3 regions of the Kitasatospora sp. NPDC051705 genome follow, and region 1 is predicted to be linked to each of the others. Evidence: riboswitches for the same ligand, from Rfam matches in the RefSeq annotation. Region 1 holds a riboswitch; each other region holds the start of a gene.
The links. A riboswitch is a leader RNA that binds a small molecule or an ion and turns the genes downstream of it on or off. The one in region 1 is predicted to bind thiamine pyrophosphate.
Positions count from the first base shown of each region.

Region 1 (5,500 bases):
GGGCGTACCGGCACGCGTTGCTCAACAGTTCGGAAAGGATCAGAACAGCATCATCGATGACCGGCTCGGGTATCTCCCGGTCACCGAGATCTCGACGCAGTCGGCGCCGTGCGACCCCGACACTCGCTGGGCCGTGCGGCACTGCCATGGTCGATGAAGTCGGCACTTCACGCGCCACCATCAACGCCACCCCCGGACCTCCTTCAGCGTATGCCGAGGGAGAGATGCCCCTTGGTAATGCGTCGGAAACGACCGCCGGAGGATCCCGCGAGGACATTTCGAGCGTCGCGACCGAGGGTCGACCGGAGGTCATTCACCGCTCACCCTCCGTCGTGCGACGGCATGAATTCCGGCAATACCGTGCCCGGAAGGTTTGAGTGCCGACCAGACCGATCAGGTTCGATCAGTCCGTTCGGCCCCGTCCCGCCCTCGTCCGGCCCTGTCCCGTCCCGTCGTCCGGCCCCGTCCCGTCGTCCGGTGCCGCTCCGTCGTCCCGTCCCGCTCAGTGCCGCCCGGTGCCGCTCCGGAGGAGGATCACCGCCCGAGCTGCGCCAGCACCTCGGCGGGCCGGTTGGTGATGATCGCGGACACCCCGAGCTCCAGGCAGAGCTCCACGTCGGCCGGCTCGTCGACCGTCCAGACGTGGACCTGGTGCCCCAGCTCGCGCAGCCGCGTCACCAGCTGCGGGCGGGCCCGGACCAGGTCGATGCCCGGGCCGGCGATCCGCGCCCCGCCCGGCAGCGGGGAGCCCGGGCGCAGCCGGCCGAGCAGCGGCAGGGTCCGCTCGAAGAGGAAGACCCGGCGGTAGTCCGGTGCCCCGGCGGCCACCCGGTCGAGGGCCACCGAGGAGAAGCTCATGATCCGGGCGACCGGGCGGTCCCCCTCGCGCTCCGCGCCGATCTTGAAGCGCTCCAGCATCCGCAGCAGTTCGGCCTCCACCCGGCCGCGGTAGCGCACCGGGTGCTTGGTCTCGATCGCCAGGTCCACCGGGCGGCCGCAGTCCACCGCCAGCTCCAGCAGCCGCTCCAGCCGCAGCACGCCGCGCAGTTCGGGGTCGGTGCTGGGGCGGCCGGTCTTCCAGGCGCCGAAGTCGTACGCCTCCAGCTCGGCCAGGGTCATCGCCGAGACGGTGCCCCGGCCGTCGGAGACCCGGCCGATCCGGCGGTCGTGCACGCAGACCAGCTCGCCGTCGGCGGTCAGCCGGACGTCGCACTCGAGGGCGTCGGCGCCCTCGTCGAGCGCGCGCCGGTACGCCGCGAGGGTGTGTTCGGGCAGGGCGTGGGAGGAACCGCGGTGGGCGATCACCTGGACGGGCGGCGCGGTGTGCGCCGCCGTCGAGGACAGGTCTGGGCTGGTCACAGGGCCAACGATAGGCGGCCGAAGTGACGCGGAGACGAAGACGGCCCCAACCCGTGGGGCCGTCTTCGGTGGGCGGGGCCGTCGGCGGGGGCGGTTCCGGGCCCCGGCGGCCCGGCCCGTCAGGCTCCGGACGCCCCCGGCAGCGCGGCCTGCCCGGCCCGCCGCGCTCGGACTCAGCCCGCCGTGTTCCGGCGGGTCAGCGGGGTGAGCGCCCAGGTGAGCAGGGCGGGCACCAGGAAGGCGAACAGCGAGGCGGAGGTCCACTCCTGCGGGGTGAAGTGCAGCGACTCCTGGGCGGAGGTCCAGAAGTCCGTCCACCAGCCGGCCACCGGGGTCGGCGCGATGAACTGGTAGACCGCGAAGCCCAGCACCCACGGCAGCAGCATCAGCCAGCGGGAGGGGGCGTCGGCGGAGAGGTTCCAGCCGTGCCGGCCGGCGCCGAGGAAGTAGTCCACCGCGAGCACCGCCAGCAGCGGCACGAAGACGGATCCGATCAGGCCGAGGAAGTTGGTGTAGGTGTCGGTGAACCGGTCGATCTGCAGCGCCAGGACGGTGATCAGCAGGCCGATCCCGCCGGTCAGCACCCGGCGGTCCACCTTCGGCAGCAGGTTCTGCACGGACATCGCCGTCGAGTACACGTTGGCGAAGGACTGGTCCGTCTCGCGCAGCACCAGCACCAGCAGGAACAGCCAGCCGGCCCAGACGCCGAGGAAGGAGTCGAAGATCCGGTTCGGGTCGCCGTCGGACTGCAGCAGCGCCATCAGGCCGAGCACGTAGCACCAGACCTGGGCGACGGTGTAGCCGGAGAAGCTGCCCCAGAACGCCGAGCGCGGGGTGCGCGAGTGCCGGGTGTAGTCGGCGGCCAGCGGCACGAAGGAGATCGACACCGCGATCATCATGTCGGTGGCGCCCAGGAAGCCGTGCCAGTTGCCGGCGCCCGGGTCGGGCACCCCCTGACGGCCCAGCTGGACGGTGAAGTACACCATCGCGACGGCGACGGCACCCGCGACGAAGCGGCGCAGCACCGCGATCGAGCCGAGCGGCCAGATGGTCAGCGCGGTGGTCAGCGCGCCGGCCAGCAGCACGAACAGCCAGCGGTAGCCGTCGGTGTGGGCGACGGTCTGGGCGCCCGCCGCGATCGTCAGCAGCTCGAAGACGCCCCAGCCGACGCACTGGACGATGTTCAGCACCGTCGGGACGTACGACAGCCGGGTGCCGAACAGCCCGCGCAGGTTCGCCATCGCCGGGGCGCCGGTCCGGGCCCCGATCAGGGCGGCCACGCCGAGCATCGCGGTGCCGACCACGGTGCCGGCCACGATCGCCGTCACCGCCGCGGCCAGCGAGAGCTCGCCGCCCTTGGCGCCGAGCACGGTGGCGGCGGTGGAGAAGCCGATCAGGCTGACGCCCAGGTTCATCCAGAGCGCGAAGTGGTCGCGGAAGCGCAGCGTGCGCGGCGGCTCGGTGTCCAGCACCAGCGGCGCCTCGACGCGCTCCGGGCGGTCCAGGACGGCGGTCGCCGTGCCGGAACCGGCCGGGCCGCCGGCGGCGTCGCCGTGAACGGTCGTGGACGATCCGGGGAGGTCCCCGGTCGCCCCGGGGAAACCCTTGGACTCGGGCGCGCCCGAAGAAGAGGATGGCGAAGCAGGCGGCATGGCCGATACTCCCTACGCCGGCATTACCCGGACAGGTTCCGGCGGTCTGCGCCCCCTCGACGGTCCGTCCACGATGCCGTGGCGGTACGGTCGACCAGCGCACTCTCAGCCTGGAAGGTCCAAGCTCCCGCGTGTCAGTTTGGAGCGACAGGCTAACCGGCACCGGGGTGGACGCCAAGGCCAGGGGCCCTGCCGTCCGCATCGCGGGACGCCCGGCGGAGGTGGGGGAGCCTCCGTCGCCGGGTCGGCCGTCTGCGCCGGCTAAGGATTCTTATGAGTTCTTCAGAGGGGTCCTTACGGCAATCGAATCGACTGTGCGAAAAACTATGGTCCTTGGTTCTGTCAGCTATGGAGGTCGTCCGTGAGCACCGAGCGAGAGGTTGGGCCCACCGGGCCGCAGGGGGAGCAGCCCTCGGGCGCCCAGGGGGCGGGCGGTCCCGCTTCCGACCCCGCCGCCTCGGGCGGGCACAAGCCGACCATGGCGTTCAGCCGGGTCCCCGAGCCCGACGCCGCCCCCGCCTCCGAGCCGGCCCCGGCCGACTCCCCGGCCGCCCCGGCCGAGGGCGGGCACCGGGCGACCATGGCGTTCGGCCGGGTCCCCGAGCCCGAGGCCGCCCCCGCCCCCGAGCCGGCCGCGGCCGACGCCGCCGCGGCCGCGGAGGGCGTCCCGGCCGAGGGCGGGCACCGTCCCACCGTCGCCTTCACCAAGGTCCCCGCGCCGGAGGCGGCCCCGGCCGCCCCCGTGGCCCCCGTCGAGGCGCCGTCCGCCGGCGTCGACCCCGCCACCGGCTACCTCGACGCCCCGCCGCCGGTGCTGCCGCCCGCGCCGCAGGCCCCGGCAGCCCCCGCGGCGCCGCTCGCGCCGGTGGCCGAGGGCCAGGCCCCGCCGCTGGGCAACCCGTACGCCACGCCGACCCACGGCGTCCCGGCCGCCGGCGCGCACGACCCGTACGGCCCGCCGCCCGCCCCCGGCGTGCCCGCCGCGCACCCCGCGCCCGGCCACCACCCGTTCGGCGCCGGCCAGCCGCTCGGCGGCTGGGGCGCCTCCCACGACGCCACCGGCGGTGCCGGCTACCCGGGCGGCCCGGGCGGTCCGCTCGGCTACCCGGCCGACTACCCCGGCGGCCCCGGCGGCCCGCACCGCCCGCGCAGGAAGCGCGGCGGACTGGTCGCCCTGATCGCCGCCGTCGCACTGGTCGCCGGCGTGGCGGGCGGTGCGCTGGGCGTGGCGGTCACCGACCACAACAACGGCAGCAGCTCCGCGGACGACCACCGCAGCACCACCGTCCAGGCCAGCAACACCCAGAAGAACGAGCCCTCCCCCGGCTCGATCGCCGGCATCGCGCAGAAGGCGCTGCCCAGCGTCGTCACCATCAAGGCGCAGGGCAACGGCGAGTCCGGCACCGGCACCGGCTTCGTCTTCGACACCGAGGGCCACATCCTCACCAACAACCACGTGGTCGCGCCGACCCTCAACGGCGGCAAGCTCACCGTCAAGTTCGCCGACGGCACGTCCTACAACGCCTCGGTGCTGGGCCACGCCGAGGGCTACGACGTCGCCGTGGTCAAGATCGACAACCCGCCGAAGAGCAAGCTGGCGCCGCTCCCGCTGGCCGACTCCGACAAGGTCAACGTCGGCGACTCCACCATCGCGATCGGTGCGCCGTACGGCCTGGAGTCCACCGTCACCAGCGGCATCATCAGCGCCAAGGACCGCCCGGTCGCCTCCGGCGACGAGACCGGCGGCCAGTCCTCCTACATGAACGCCCTGCAGACCGACGCCTCGATCAACCCCGGCAACTCCGGCGGCCCGCTGCTCGACTCCGGCGGCGCGGTGGTCGGCATCAACTCGGCGATCCAGTCCAACGCCTCCGCCAACGGCCGGGCCGGCAGCATCGGCCTCGGCTTCGCCATCCCGATCAACCAGGCCAAGTGGGTCGCCGACACCCTGATCAAGACCGGCAAGCCCGTCTACGCCAAGCTCGACGTGCTGCGCAACGACGACTACAAGGGCGACGGCGCGCAGATCCAGACCCGCGACGTCCAGGGCCAGCCCGCCGTGACCCCCGGCGGCGCCGCGGACAAGGCGGGCCTCAAGCCGGGCGACGTCATCACCAAGCTCGGCGGTGTCCCGATCGAGAACGGCCCCGCCCTGGTCAGCCGGATCTGGACGCACAAGCCCGGCGAGACCGTCGACGTCGAGTACACCCGCAACGGCCAGCAGTTCACCACCAAGGTCACCCTCGGACAGCGCGACGGCGACAGCTGACCCCCGCCGACCCGCACCGAACCGTGTGCACCGAACCCCGCCGGACCCGTTAGGCTGACCTCCGCCTGGAGAGCTGCCCGAGCGGCCTAAGGGAACAGTCTTGAAAACTGTCGCATGGTGACCCCATGCCGTGGGTTCGAATCCCACGCTCTCCGCGCGGAACGGCCCCTGACCAGCAACTTTGGTCAGGGGCCGACGCTTTTCCCGATGGCCGTCATGA
Region 1 is NZ_JBITCO010000006.1:193,302-198,801, forward strand. It holds gene ACIA8Q_RS10600 (ATP-binding protein) at 1-313, opposite strand, end outside; gene ACIA8Q_RS10605 (glycerophosphodiester phosphodiesterase family protein) at 535-1,359, opposite strand; gene ACIA8Q_RS10610 (cytosine permease) at 1,533-3,011, opposite strand; TPP riboswitch at 3,004-3,152, opposite strand; gene ACIA8Q_RS10615 (trypsin-like peptidase domain-containing protein) at 3,373-5,280, shown strand; tRNA gene ACIA8Q_RS10620 (tRNA-Ser) at 5,348-5,435, shown strand.

Region 2 (5,500 bases), on a different contig from region 1:
GCACCGGGGGCTCCGGGAGCACCATTGGGCCCGGGTGCGCCGGGAGCACCATTGGGCCCGGGTGCGCCGGGGGATCCGGGGGCACCAGGGGCACCAGGGGCGCCCGGGGCGCCGTTGGGGCCGGGAGCACCCGGAGCACCCGGGGAACCCGCCACACCCGGAGCACCATTGGGGCCGGGGGCGCCGGGGGCGCCGGGCGCACCAGGGGCCCCGTTGGGGCCGGGAGCACCCGGGGCGCCGGGCGAACCGTTGGCGCCGGGGGCGCCGTTGGGGCCGGGAGCACCCGGAGCACCCGGGGAACCCGCCACACCCGGAGCACCGTTGGGACCGGGTGACCCCGGGGAACCGGGAGGACCGGCGGGCCCGCTCGGTCCGGGCGGCCCGCTCGGTCCGGGCGGACCACTCGGTCCGGGCGGGCCGACGGCGCAGGCCGCTCTCGTGATGGTGTTGTCGTCCAGAGTGACGGCGCCGTTGCGTGCCAGGGCGCGGCCTTCGATCACCGAGGCGTGGTTCACGCTGATGGACGTGAGGGCCAGGATGTTGCCCTTGAAGAAGGAGTCGACGTCGATGGTGGCGGAGCTGCCGATCTGCCAGAACACGTTGCAGGGCTGTGCTCCGTTGACCAGGCTGACGACGCTCGACGGAGCCGTGATGAGGGTGGAGCCGATCTGGAAGATGAAGACGGCGTTCGGGTCGCCCATCGCGTCGAGGGTGACGGTACCGGTGAGGTTCAGCGACGAACTCGCCTTGTAGACCCCGGGTGTCAGCGTCAGCCCACCGATGTCGCCGGGCGAGGTCAGGATGGCCGTGGGGGCCCGGCCGGCGGCGTCGTTGTAGGCGATGACGGGTCGGACTGGGCCTGCGCCGCCTGGGCGTCGTTGACGTGCTGGACCCCGTGCACGGCTCCGGGCGGGAAGCCCGTGACGCTGGTGCCCGGGAAGAGACCGAGATCGCCGTAGATGTCACTGGGGCCGGTGTTGGTGACGGTCGAGCCCGCCAGGACCGCGTAGCTGGTGTCAGTCCCCAGCCCCACTGGTGCCGTTGCGGCGTGCGCGGGGTTGGGGAACAGGCCGGCCGTCGCGAGCAACGTCAGTCCGGACAGCAGGACGGACGCCCCCGCGAGTCGAGCGCGTCTGCGCCCTCGTCCCGGTGGAGCGGACAACATGGCATCGACTGCCATAGGACAGTACCTTTCTTGTCGCCGTTGAACCCCGTCACCCGAAGAGGGCATGCGGAGCGCCGCTGGTGCTTCCGGCCGGGCCTCACGTCCACGCGCTCATGTCGGAGGGCTTTCGAGGGCGAGGGCCGACCACGGCAGGTGATGAATAGTCACCGACTCACTACACCGTGCAACAACAACATGGAAAGAAGAGAGTCATAAAGATGCAACGGAGTGACGCACCAGAGCCGATCGGGGAATGACCCCCATTCCACAGCTCCGTTCGTCTACGTACTAAATGATGAGCTGCCCCCACTGGACGCCGTCGGCTGTCCAGGGCGCCGCCAGCGCCATAGCAGTACCGTTTTTTCCTCTTGTCCGCGCCCAGGCCGGTGAATCACGTATCGCCCCGTGATCCCAATCGTTGGCCCGATCATGAACGACCTAACGAATCTGCAGGAAGAGGCTCCCCCCACTGCGGCCGCCGGGGGCGCCGGCACGGTGGCCGAGCGCTGCCGCGCCGCAGGCGGCCTGCTCAGGGTCACCCTCGGTGAACTGCGCGCGGAAGTCGGCTACCGAAGACTCGGCAAGTACGTCCTGGAAGAACTCGCCGACCGCCTCGCCGAAGAGGGGCTCGGCTGGTTCCCGGCCTGGCGGCTCTCCCCGACGGAGAACGGCGAGCCGCGGAAGGACCACGAGGTGTGGGTGTTCGTCCGGGACGGCGGCCTCCGCTGTCAGGTCATCGACGCCGTCCAGGCCCCCGACGGCTCCGACGTCCCCACGGTCCTGAACGACCTGCTCGCCGGCCGCCCCCAGAACCTCTCCCCGGAGCGCAAACTCGGGCTCATCCGCGAGATCCTCGGGCTCTGACGCACACTCGGGCGATCCACGGGATTCCCCCTGCAGGCCCGGACGTTCGCGGGCGCCGCACCGGACGGCCCCTTCAGGGATCCCGGCGCAGCGCCCCGACACCCACCGTCAGTCAGTCCGCCAGCGGGAGGTAGACCCGGTTGCCCTGGGCCGCGAACTCCTCGGACTTGGCCTGCATGCCGGCCAGCGCCTCGGCGTCGAACCCGCTGGCGACGGCGGTGGAGCCGTCGCCGTGCTCGTCGCGGATCTTCTGGGAGATCTTCATCGAGCAGAACTTCGGGCCGCACATGGAGCAGAAGTGCGCGGTCTTGGCCGGCTCGGCGGGAAGGGTCTCGTCGTGGAACTCGCGGGCCGTCTCCGGGTCGAGGGCCAGGTTGAACTGGTCCTCCCAGCGGAACTCGAAGCGGGCGTCCGAGAGCGCGTCGTCCCAGGCCTGGGCACCGGGGTGGCCCTTGGCGAGGTCGGCGGCGTGGGCGGCGATCTTGTAGGTGATCACGCCGGTCTTGACGTCGTCGCGGTTGGGCAGGCCCAGGTGCTCCTTGGGCGTGACGTAGCAGAGCATCGCGGTGCCCCACCAGGCGATCATCGCGGCGCCGATGCCCGAGGTGATGTGGTCGTAGCCGGGAGCGACGTCGGTGGTGAGCGGGCCGAGCGTGTAGAACGGCGCCTCGTCGCAGATCTCCTTCTGGAGATCCATGTTCTCCCGGATCTTGTTCATCGGGACGTGGCCGGGGCCCTCGATCATCACCTGGACGTCGCGCTCGCGGGCGATCCGGCCGAGCTCGCCGAGGGTCTGCAGCTCGGCGAACTGCGCCTCGTCGTTGGCGTCGGCGATGGAGCCCGGGCGCAGGCCGTCGCCCAGCGAGAAGGTGACGTCGTAGGCCGCGAGGATGTCGCAGAGCTCCTCGAAGTTCGTGTAGAGGAAGTTCTCCTGGTGGTGCGCCAGGCACCAGGCGGCCATGATCGAGCCGCCGCGCGAGACGATGCCGGTCTTGCGGCGGGCGGTCAGCGGGACGTACCGCAGCAGCACGCCGGCGTGGACGGTCATGTAGTCGACGCCCTGCTCGCACTGCTCGATGACGGTGTCCCGGTACACCTCCCAGCTGAGCTCCTCGGCCCTGCCGTCGACCTTCTCCAGGGCCTGGTAGAGCGGCACCGTGCCGATCGGCACGGGGGAGTTGCGCAGGATCCACTCGCGGGTGGTGTGGATGTTGCGGCCGGTGGAGAGGTCCATGACGGTGTCGGCGCCCCAGCGGGTGGCCCAGGTCATCTTCTCCACCTCCTCCTCGATCGAGGAGGTGACGGCGGAGTTGCCGATGTTGGCGTTGATCTTCACCAGGAAGTTGGTGCCGATGATCGCCGGCTCCACCTCGGGGTGGTTCACGTTCACCGGGATGACGGCCCGGCCGCGGGCCACCTCGTCGCGCACGTACTCGGGCGCCAGCCCCTCGCGCAGTGCCACGAACTCCATCTCCGGGGTGATCACCCCCCGCTTGGCATAGGCGAGTTGGGTGACGGCGGCACCTCCGCGGCCGCGCAGCGGACGGCGCGGGCGGCCGGGGAAGACGGCGTCGAGGTTGCGCAGGTTCCCGCCGCGCGGCGAGGTGTGCTTGATGCCGTCGTCCTCGGGGCGCGCCTCCCGGCCGTCGTACTCCTCGACGTCGCCGCGCTGGCGGATCCAGGAGTCGCGCAGGGCGGGCAGGCCGCGCCGCACGTCGGGCTCGTAGGCGGCGTCGGTGTACGGGCCGGAGGTGTCGTACAGCGGGACGGTCCGGCCGTTGGTGAGCTGCACCTCGCGGTACGGGACCCGCAGATCGGGCCGGGACCCCTCGCGGTAGGCCTTGCGCCAGGCCGGGGTGGGGTAGCCGGTGCCCGCGCTGGTGACGGCGGAGCCGTCGGCGTCGGTGCTGCGGGCAGACTTCGGCTGTGCGTCGAACGTGGTCATCTGACCTCATACTCCCTACGCCGGCATTACCCGGTCCAGGTTCCTGCGGTCGACGCAGCCGTCGGTCCGTCCGTCGACGGTCCGGTCAGCGTCCTCTCAGCCCGGTGCTCCGAGCTCCCGCGTCCACAGGCGGTGTTGCCTGCACATGACGCCCAACACCGTAGCGAGCCGATCGCCGCAGGTCCAGAGGGGGTCCACGGACGGCGGGGCGGGACCGGCGGACCGGGCCCCCGGGCGCGCGGCGGCCGGGAACGCCGGAGGCCCGGTACCCCGCGCGGGGTACCGGGCCTCGGGGGTGCCGGTCTCAGCCCTTGGCGGCCTTCTTGACCAGGACCACCACGGCGGCGGCGATGCCGACCACCACCAGCACCTTGATCACGATCGCCAGCAGGGCGCCCACGACGCCGAAGACGAATCCCACGACGTTCCAGAGCAGCACCAGGACCAGCACCGGGATGACGATGTTGCGCACCCAGGAGGGCAGCGACTTCCAGAGCTCAGCCATGTCCGTTCCTTCTCTCCCCGTGGGGTCGGCTGCCTGTCCGGTGCCGTCTCCCGCTTGCTTTCGGTACTTCGATCGTACGGGGGCCGGGGTGCCGGAACGAGGGCCCGCAGCCCGGAGAGAACCCGGAGATCACCCCGACCCGGAGACCGGGGAAACCCTGGTCAGGGCCCGGGGAGGACTCCCGGACAGGCCCCCGGAGGAGCCCCCCGGGAGCGGCCCCGGAAGGCCCGGGCCGCGGTCCGGCCGGCCGTCAGACCGGCCAGCGCTCCCCGCGCCAGGCCGCGTCCCAGAACATCCACTCGTACCGCGAGGTGGTGACGAAGTGCTCGACCACGCGGCGCCGTTCGGCCGGGGACACCTCCTCGCCGAGCCGGTCGGTGAGCGCCAGCACCCGGCGCACCACGGACTGGAAGGCCTCGTCGCCGTACGTGGCGATCCACTTGGCGTACAGCGGATCGGGCGAGCCCTGGGCGAGCAGCGCCTCCCCGACCCGGGCGTAGATCCAGTAGCAGGGCAGCACCGCGCCGACCGCCTCGGCGAAGGAGCCGCCGTAGACGGTGGCCAGCAGGTAGCTGGTGTAGGCCCGGGTGGTGGGCAGCACCGGCTCGGCGGCGGCCTGTTCGGCGCTGTCGCCGAAGGCCGTCATGAACTCGGCGTGCATGCCCTGCTCCGCGGCCAGCGCGCCGACCGCGTCGTCGGCGAAGGCCCGCACGTCCGCCTCGCCGGGCGCCTTGGCGGCGCAGACCGCGAGCGCCCGGGCGTAGTCGCGCAGGTAGTGCGAGTCCTGGACGACGAAGTGGCGGAAGGCGGCGCGCGGCAGGGTGCCGTCGGTGAGGCCGCCGATGAAGGGGTGGGCGAGGATCTCGGCGTACACCGGCTCGATGGCCGCCCAGAGTTCTTCCGTCAGGCTCATGCTCATGCCCCGACCCTAAGGCGTGCCCCGTGGATCACCGCCGGGGCCGGTCGCCGGAGCCGGTGGCCGGGGCGGGCCCGGAGCGGCGGCCGGCCGGCTCAGGCCTCC
Region 2 is NZ_JBITCO010000028.1:48,911-54,410, reverse strand. It holds gene ACIA8Q_RS27825 (ice-binding family protein) at 1-782, opposite strand, end outside; gene ACIA8Q_RS27820 (ice-binding family protein) at 797-1,165, opposite strand; gene ACIA8Q_RS27815 (hypothetical protein) at 1,595-2,029, shown strand; gene thiC (phosphomethylpyrimidine synthase ThiC) at 2,142-3,974, opposite strand; TPP riboswitch at 3,970-4,105, opposite strand; gene ACIA8Q_RS27805 (DUF5326 family protein) at 4,279-4,479, opposite strand; gene tenA (thiaminase II) at 4,730-5,398, opposite strand; gene ACIA8Q_RS27795 (cupin domain-containing protein) at 5,491-5,500, opposite strand, start outside.
Region 2: linked by a shared signal. The riboswitch ahead of thiC (phosphomethylpyrimidine synthase ThiC) and the one ahead of ACIA8Q_RS10610 (cytosine permease) in region 1 are both predicted to bind thiamine pyrophosphate.

Region 3 (5,500 bases), on a different contig from region 1:
GCCCGGCTTGGTCGGGGTCGGCCAGACCGGACCGGTGCAGAAGTAGTCCACGCCGGGCTCGGCGATCGCCGCGTCCACCTCGGACTCGGCGTGGCAGGACCGCCCGATCAGCACGTCCTCGCCGAGGATCGCCCGGGCGGCCGGCACCGGCAGGTCGTCCTGCCCGAGGTGCAGCACGTCCGGCCGGGCCGTGTGGGCGACGTCGGCGCGGTCGTTGACGGACAGCAGCTTGCCGTGGCGCCGGCACGCGTCCGCGAAGACCTCCAGGGCCTCCAGTTCCTGCCGCGCCTCCAGGCCCTTGTCCCGGAGCTGGACGACGTCCACCCCGCCGGACAGCGCCGCGTCGAGGAACTCGGCCAGGTCGCCCTGCTCGCGCCGGGCGTCGGTGCACAGGTACAGCCGGGCGTCGGCCAGCCGGGCCCGGGGGCCGGCGGCCGGCGCGGGGGTCGTCACAGCGCCATCGCCTGGGCGCGCCGCTTCACCTCGGTCGCCCGGTTCTCGCAGAGGGCCTGCGCCGGGGTCCCGGGCAGCGACGGGTCCTCGGTGAACATCCACTCGACGATCTCCTCGTCGCTGAACCCGCTGTCGCGCAGCACCGTCAGCAGGCCGACCAGGTGCTTGACCGGGCCCTCCTCGTCGATGAACGCGGCCGGGACCTGCAGCGACTTGTTGGGTCCGCGGCGTACCGCGATCAGCTCACCCTTCTTGACCATGTTGCGGACCTCGGTGACGAGCACGCCCCACCGCTCGGAGATGTCGGGCAGGTACAGCCACTCGGGGACCAGGGCATCAGTCTTCGCATCGATCTCACTCACGGCACCAGACTGCCACCTCGACGGGCCCCCGCGCACCAAGGGGCCGGTCAGAGGGCGGCGGCGGCCTTCAGCGGCACGGCCGGATCCGCCGCGCGGACCGGGTCCAGGGCGGTGCCGCGCTCGATCAGCCGCCGGCCCTGGGTGAGGTCGCGCGGCCGGTCGACGGTCAGCAGCGCGCTCGGCACCCCGTCGCGCAGCCAGAGCACCGCCCAGGAGGCGTCCCCGGGGCCGCCGCGCCACAGCATCCGGTCGCCCGCGGCGTGCCGCCCGGCGTACTGGACCATCCGCCCGAACTGCTCCGACCAGAAGTACGGCACCGGGTCGTACGGCGGCGCCTCCGCGCCGAGCACCGCGGCCGCCGCCGCCTCGCCGGACTGCAGCGCGTGGTCCCAGTGCTGGACGGCCAGCCGGGCACCGACCCGGGCGGAGGGGTAGCTGACGCAGTCGCCGGCCGCGAAGACGCCCGGCGCGCCCGTGCGCAGGCGCTCGTCGACCAGCACCGCGCCGGTGCCGTCCAGCTCGACGCCGGAGCCGGCCAGCCAGTCGGTCGCGGGCCGGGCCCCGACCCCGACCACCACCTCGTCGGCGGCCAGGTGCGAGCCGTCCGCCAGCAGCACCGAGCCGGACTCCACTGCGGCGACGCCGACCCCGCAGCGCAGCTCGACACCCGCCTCGGCGTACCAGGCGGCCATCGCCGAACCGACCTCGGTCGGCAGCGCACCGGGCAGCGGGGCCGGGCCCGCCTCCACCACCGTCACCGTGCAGCCGGCCTCGCGGGCCGCGGTGGCCACCTCGGCGCCGATCCAGCCCGCGCCGACCAGCACCAGGCGCAGCCCGGGCCGCAGCAGGGCCCGCAGCGCGAGCGCGTCGTCCAGGGTGTGCAGCAGGTGCGCGCGCTCGGCGCCGGGCAGCCGCCGCGGGGTGGCGCCGGTGGCGATCACCAGTGCGCCGTAGGGGAGTTCACCGCCGTCGGTGTGCAGCACGCCGGGGGTGAGGCCGGTGGCGCGGCGGCCGGTGAGCAGCTCGATGCCGAGGTGCGGGTAGTCGATGTCGAGGGGGGTGGCGTCGGTCTTGCCGAGCAGCACCTCCTTGGACAGCGGCGGCCGGTCGTACGGCGCGTGCCGCTCCTCGCCGACCAGCACGATCCGCCCCCGCCAGCCGCCCTGCCGTAGCTTGAGGGCGCACTGCGCCCCGGCCAGCCCGGCTCCGACGACGACCACCTGATCCGTTCCGCTCAGCTCTGCCACGCCCGTCACTGTACTCAGCGCCCTCGACGCCCGGTCGAGGCGTCCACCAGGGGGACCGCACGCCCGCCCGGCCGGCCGCGGGCACCCCCCACCTGCGCACTCTCCGTCCACCCCTCGTACACGCCTTCGGCCGGGCCGACCACCGGCGTTATGGTGGGGGCACGATCACGGGAGCCCGGCGGACCGGGCTGAGAGGCGGGCTGGCACGGCCTGCGACCGTCCGAACCTGATCCGGGTCATACCGGCGAAGGGAGAAGAGCAGCTTTGACACGCTTGGCACCGGGCGCCCGCGCCGACGTGCTGGTGGTCGGCGGGGGCCTGATCGGTCTCGCCGTCGCCTGGCGGGCGGCGCAGCGCGGACTGGCGACGGTCGTGGTCGACCCCTCCCCCGGCGGCGGGGCGGCCCGGGTCGCGGCCGGGATGCTCGCGCCGGTCACCGAGCTGCAGTACGGCGAGGAGCCGTTGCTGCGCCTCGGCATGGCCTCGAACGAGCGGTACGCCGCCTTCGCCGCCGAACTGACCGAGGCGAGCGGCGGCGCGGACACCGGCTACCGGCGGTGCGGCACGCTCGCCGTGGCGCTGGACTCCGACGACCGGGCGGAACTGCGCGAACTGCACGCCTTCCACCAGCGGCTCGGCCTGGACTCGACCTGGCTGACCGGCCGGGAGGCCCGCCGCATGGAGCCGATGCTCGCCCCCGGCGTGCGCGGCGGCCTGCACGTCGCCGACGACCACCAGGTGGACGGCCGCCGGCTGCTCGCCGCGCTGCTGCTGGCCGGCGAGGCCGCGGGCGTGGTCGTGCGGCGCACCCCGGCGGTCGAGCTGCTGGTCGAGGGCGACCGGGCGGTGGGGGTGCGGCTCGGCGACGGCGGGGCGGTGACCGCCGACCGGGTGGTGCTCGCGGCCGGCCCGCACAGCCACCGGCTGCCCGGCCTGCCGGACGGGGTGCTGCCGCCCGTCCGCCCGGTGAAGGGGCAGATCCTGCGGCTGCAGGTGCCCGGGGCGTACCGGCCGTTCCTGTCCCGCAACGTCCGCGCCGTGGTGCGCGGGCAGCACCTGTACCTGGTGCCCCGGGAGGACGGCGAGCTGGTGATCGGCGCGACCACCGAGGAACAGGGCTACGACACCACGGTGACCGCCGGCGGGGTCTACGAACTACTGCGCGACGCACACGAGTTGGTCCCCGGGATCACCGAACTCCCGCTACTGGAGACCTCCGCCGGGCTGCGCCCCGGCTCGCCGGACAACGCGCCGCTGCTGGGCCCGACCGCCCTGCCCGGACTGGTCGCCGCCACCGGCCACTACCGCAACGGGGTGCTGCTCGCCCCGGTGACCGCCGACCTGCTCGCCGAGTACCTGGCGACCGGCGAACTCCCCGAGCTGGCACAGCCGTTCACCCCCACCCGGTTCTCCCCCGACCGCTCCACCACGAAGGCCTCCGCATGACCGAGATCGCACTGACCGTCAACGGCGAGCCCCGCCGGGTGCCCGCCACGACCACCCTCGCCGAGGTGGTGGCCACCCTCAGCACGGCCCACTCCGGCGTCGCCGCCGCGCTCAACGAGGCCGTGGTGCCCCGGGGTTCGTGGTCCGACACGGCGCTGTCCGCGGGCGACCGGATCGAGATCCTCACCGCCGTCCAGGGAGGCTGACCATGGCCGACGACCTGCTGACCATCGCCGGGGCGACCTTCGGCTCCCGGCTGATCATGGGCACCGGTGGCGCCCCGAGCCTGGAGGTCCTGGAGCGCGCGCTGCTGACCTCCGGCACCGAGCTCACCACCGTGGCGATGCGCCGGGTGGACGCCTCCACCCAGGGCTCCGTCCTGGACGTGCTGACCCGCAACGGCATCCGCGTGCTGCCCAACACGGCCGGCTGCTACACCGCCGGGGAGGCCGTGCTGACCGCCCGGCTGGCCCGCGAGGCGCTCGGCACCGACTGGGTGAAGCTGGAGGTGATCGCCGACGAGCGGACCCTCCTGCCGGACCCGATCGAGCTGCTGGACGCCGCCGAGACCCTCGTCGACGACGGCTTCACGGTGCTCCCGTACACCAACGACGACCCGGTGCTGGCCCGCAAGCTGGAGGACGTCGGCTGCGCGGCGATCATGCCGCTCGGCTCGCCGATCGGCTCCGGCCTGGGCATCCGCAACCCGCACAACTTCCAGCTGATCGTGGAGGGCGCGAACGTCCCGGTGATCCTGGACGCGGGCGCCGGAACCGCCTCCGACGTCGCGCTGGCGATGGAGCTGGGCTGCGCGGCCGTGATGCTCGCCTCCGCGGTGACCAGGGCGCAGGACCCGGTGCTGATGGCCGAGGCGATGCGGCACGCCGCCGAGGCCGGCCGGCTCGCGTTCCGGGCCGGCCGCATCCCGCGCCGCTTCCACGCCGAGGCCTCCTCGGCGATGGCCGGCCGGGCGGACCTGGACACCCGCGAGCGCCCCGCCTTCTGACGCCGGAACACCCGCGGCGCCCGGGGGCGTCCCGTGTCACAAGCCGGGCACAGCCGGGCCCGGGGGCGGTGTCCCCAGGGTCCGGTGCGCGCCCGCGGCACTAGACTCCCCCGGGTGGACATGGCACTGCACGACCCGCTGATCGGTACCCTGCTGGACGGCCGGTACCGGGTCGAGCAGCGCATCGCGACCGGCGGGATGTCCACCGTCTACAAGGGCACCGACACCCGGCTGGACCGGGTCGTCGCCCTCAAGGTGATGCACCCCTCGCTGGCCGGTGACGACGGCTTCACCGCCCGGTTCATCCGCGAGGCCAAGGCCGTCGCCCGGCTCACCCACCCCAACGTGGTCAACGTCTTCGACCAGGGCGCGGACGGCGGGAACGTCTTCCTCGCGATGGAGTACGTGCCCGGCCGCACGCTGCGCGACCTGCTGCGCGACCGCGGCGCGCTGTCCGTCCGGGCCGCGCTGGACGTGCTGGAGCCGGTGCTCGCCGCCCTGGGCGCCGCCCACCGGGCCGGGCTGGTGCACCGCGACGTCAAGCCGGAGAACGTGCTGATCACCGAGGGCGGCCTGGTCAAGGTCGCCGACTTCGGCCTGGTCCGGGTGCTCGGCACCGCGGACGGCGCCCCCACCTCGACCAGCACCGCGACCGGCGGCACCGTCCTGGGCACCGTCTCCTACCTCGCTCCCGAGCAGATCCTCCCGGACGCCCCCACCGACCAGCGGGTCGACGTCTACGCGGCCGGCATCCTGCTCTACGAGATGCTCACCGGCCGCCGCCCGCACACCGGCGACAACCCCGTCCAGGTCATGTACAAGCACCTGCACGAGGACGTCCCGGCCCCCTCGCTGACCGCCCCGGCCGTCCCCGCCGCGCTGGACGCGATAGTGGCCGGCGCCTGCGCGCGGACGGCCGACGCCCGCCCGTACGACGCGGTCGAGCTGCTCGCCGCCCTGCAGCGGGTCCGCCGCACGCTCACCCC
Region 3 is NZ_JBITCO010000013.1:118,108-123,607, reverse strand. It holds gene thiE (thiamine phosphate synthase) at 1-453, opposite strand, end outside; gene ACIA8Q_RS18740 (Rv2175c family DNA-binding protein) at 450-815, opposite strand; gene ACIA8Q_RS18735 (FAD-dependent oxidoreductase) at 863-2,071, opposite strand; TPP riboswitch at 2,220-2,332, shown strand; gene thiO (glycine oxidase ThiO) at 2,327-3,508, shown strand; gene thiS (sulfur carrier protein ThiS) at 3,505-3,714, shown strand; gene ACIA8Q_RS18720 (thiazole synthase) at 3,717-4,514, shown strand; gene pknB (Stk1 family PASTA domain-containing Ser/Thr kinase) at 4,635-5,500, shown strand, end outside.
Region 3: linked by a shared signal. The riboswitch ahead of thiO (glycine oxidase ThiO) and the one ahead of ACIA8Q_RS10610 (cytosine permease) in region 1 are both predicted to bind thiamine pyrophosphate.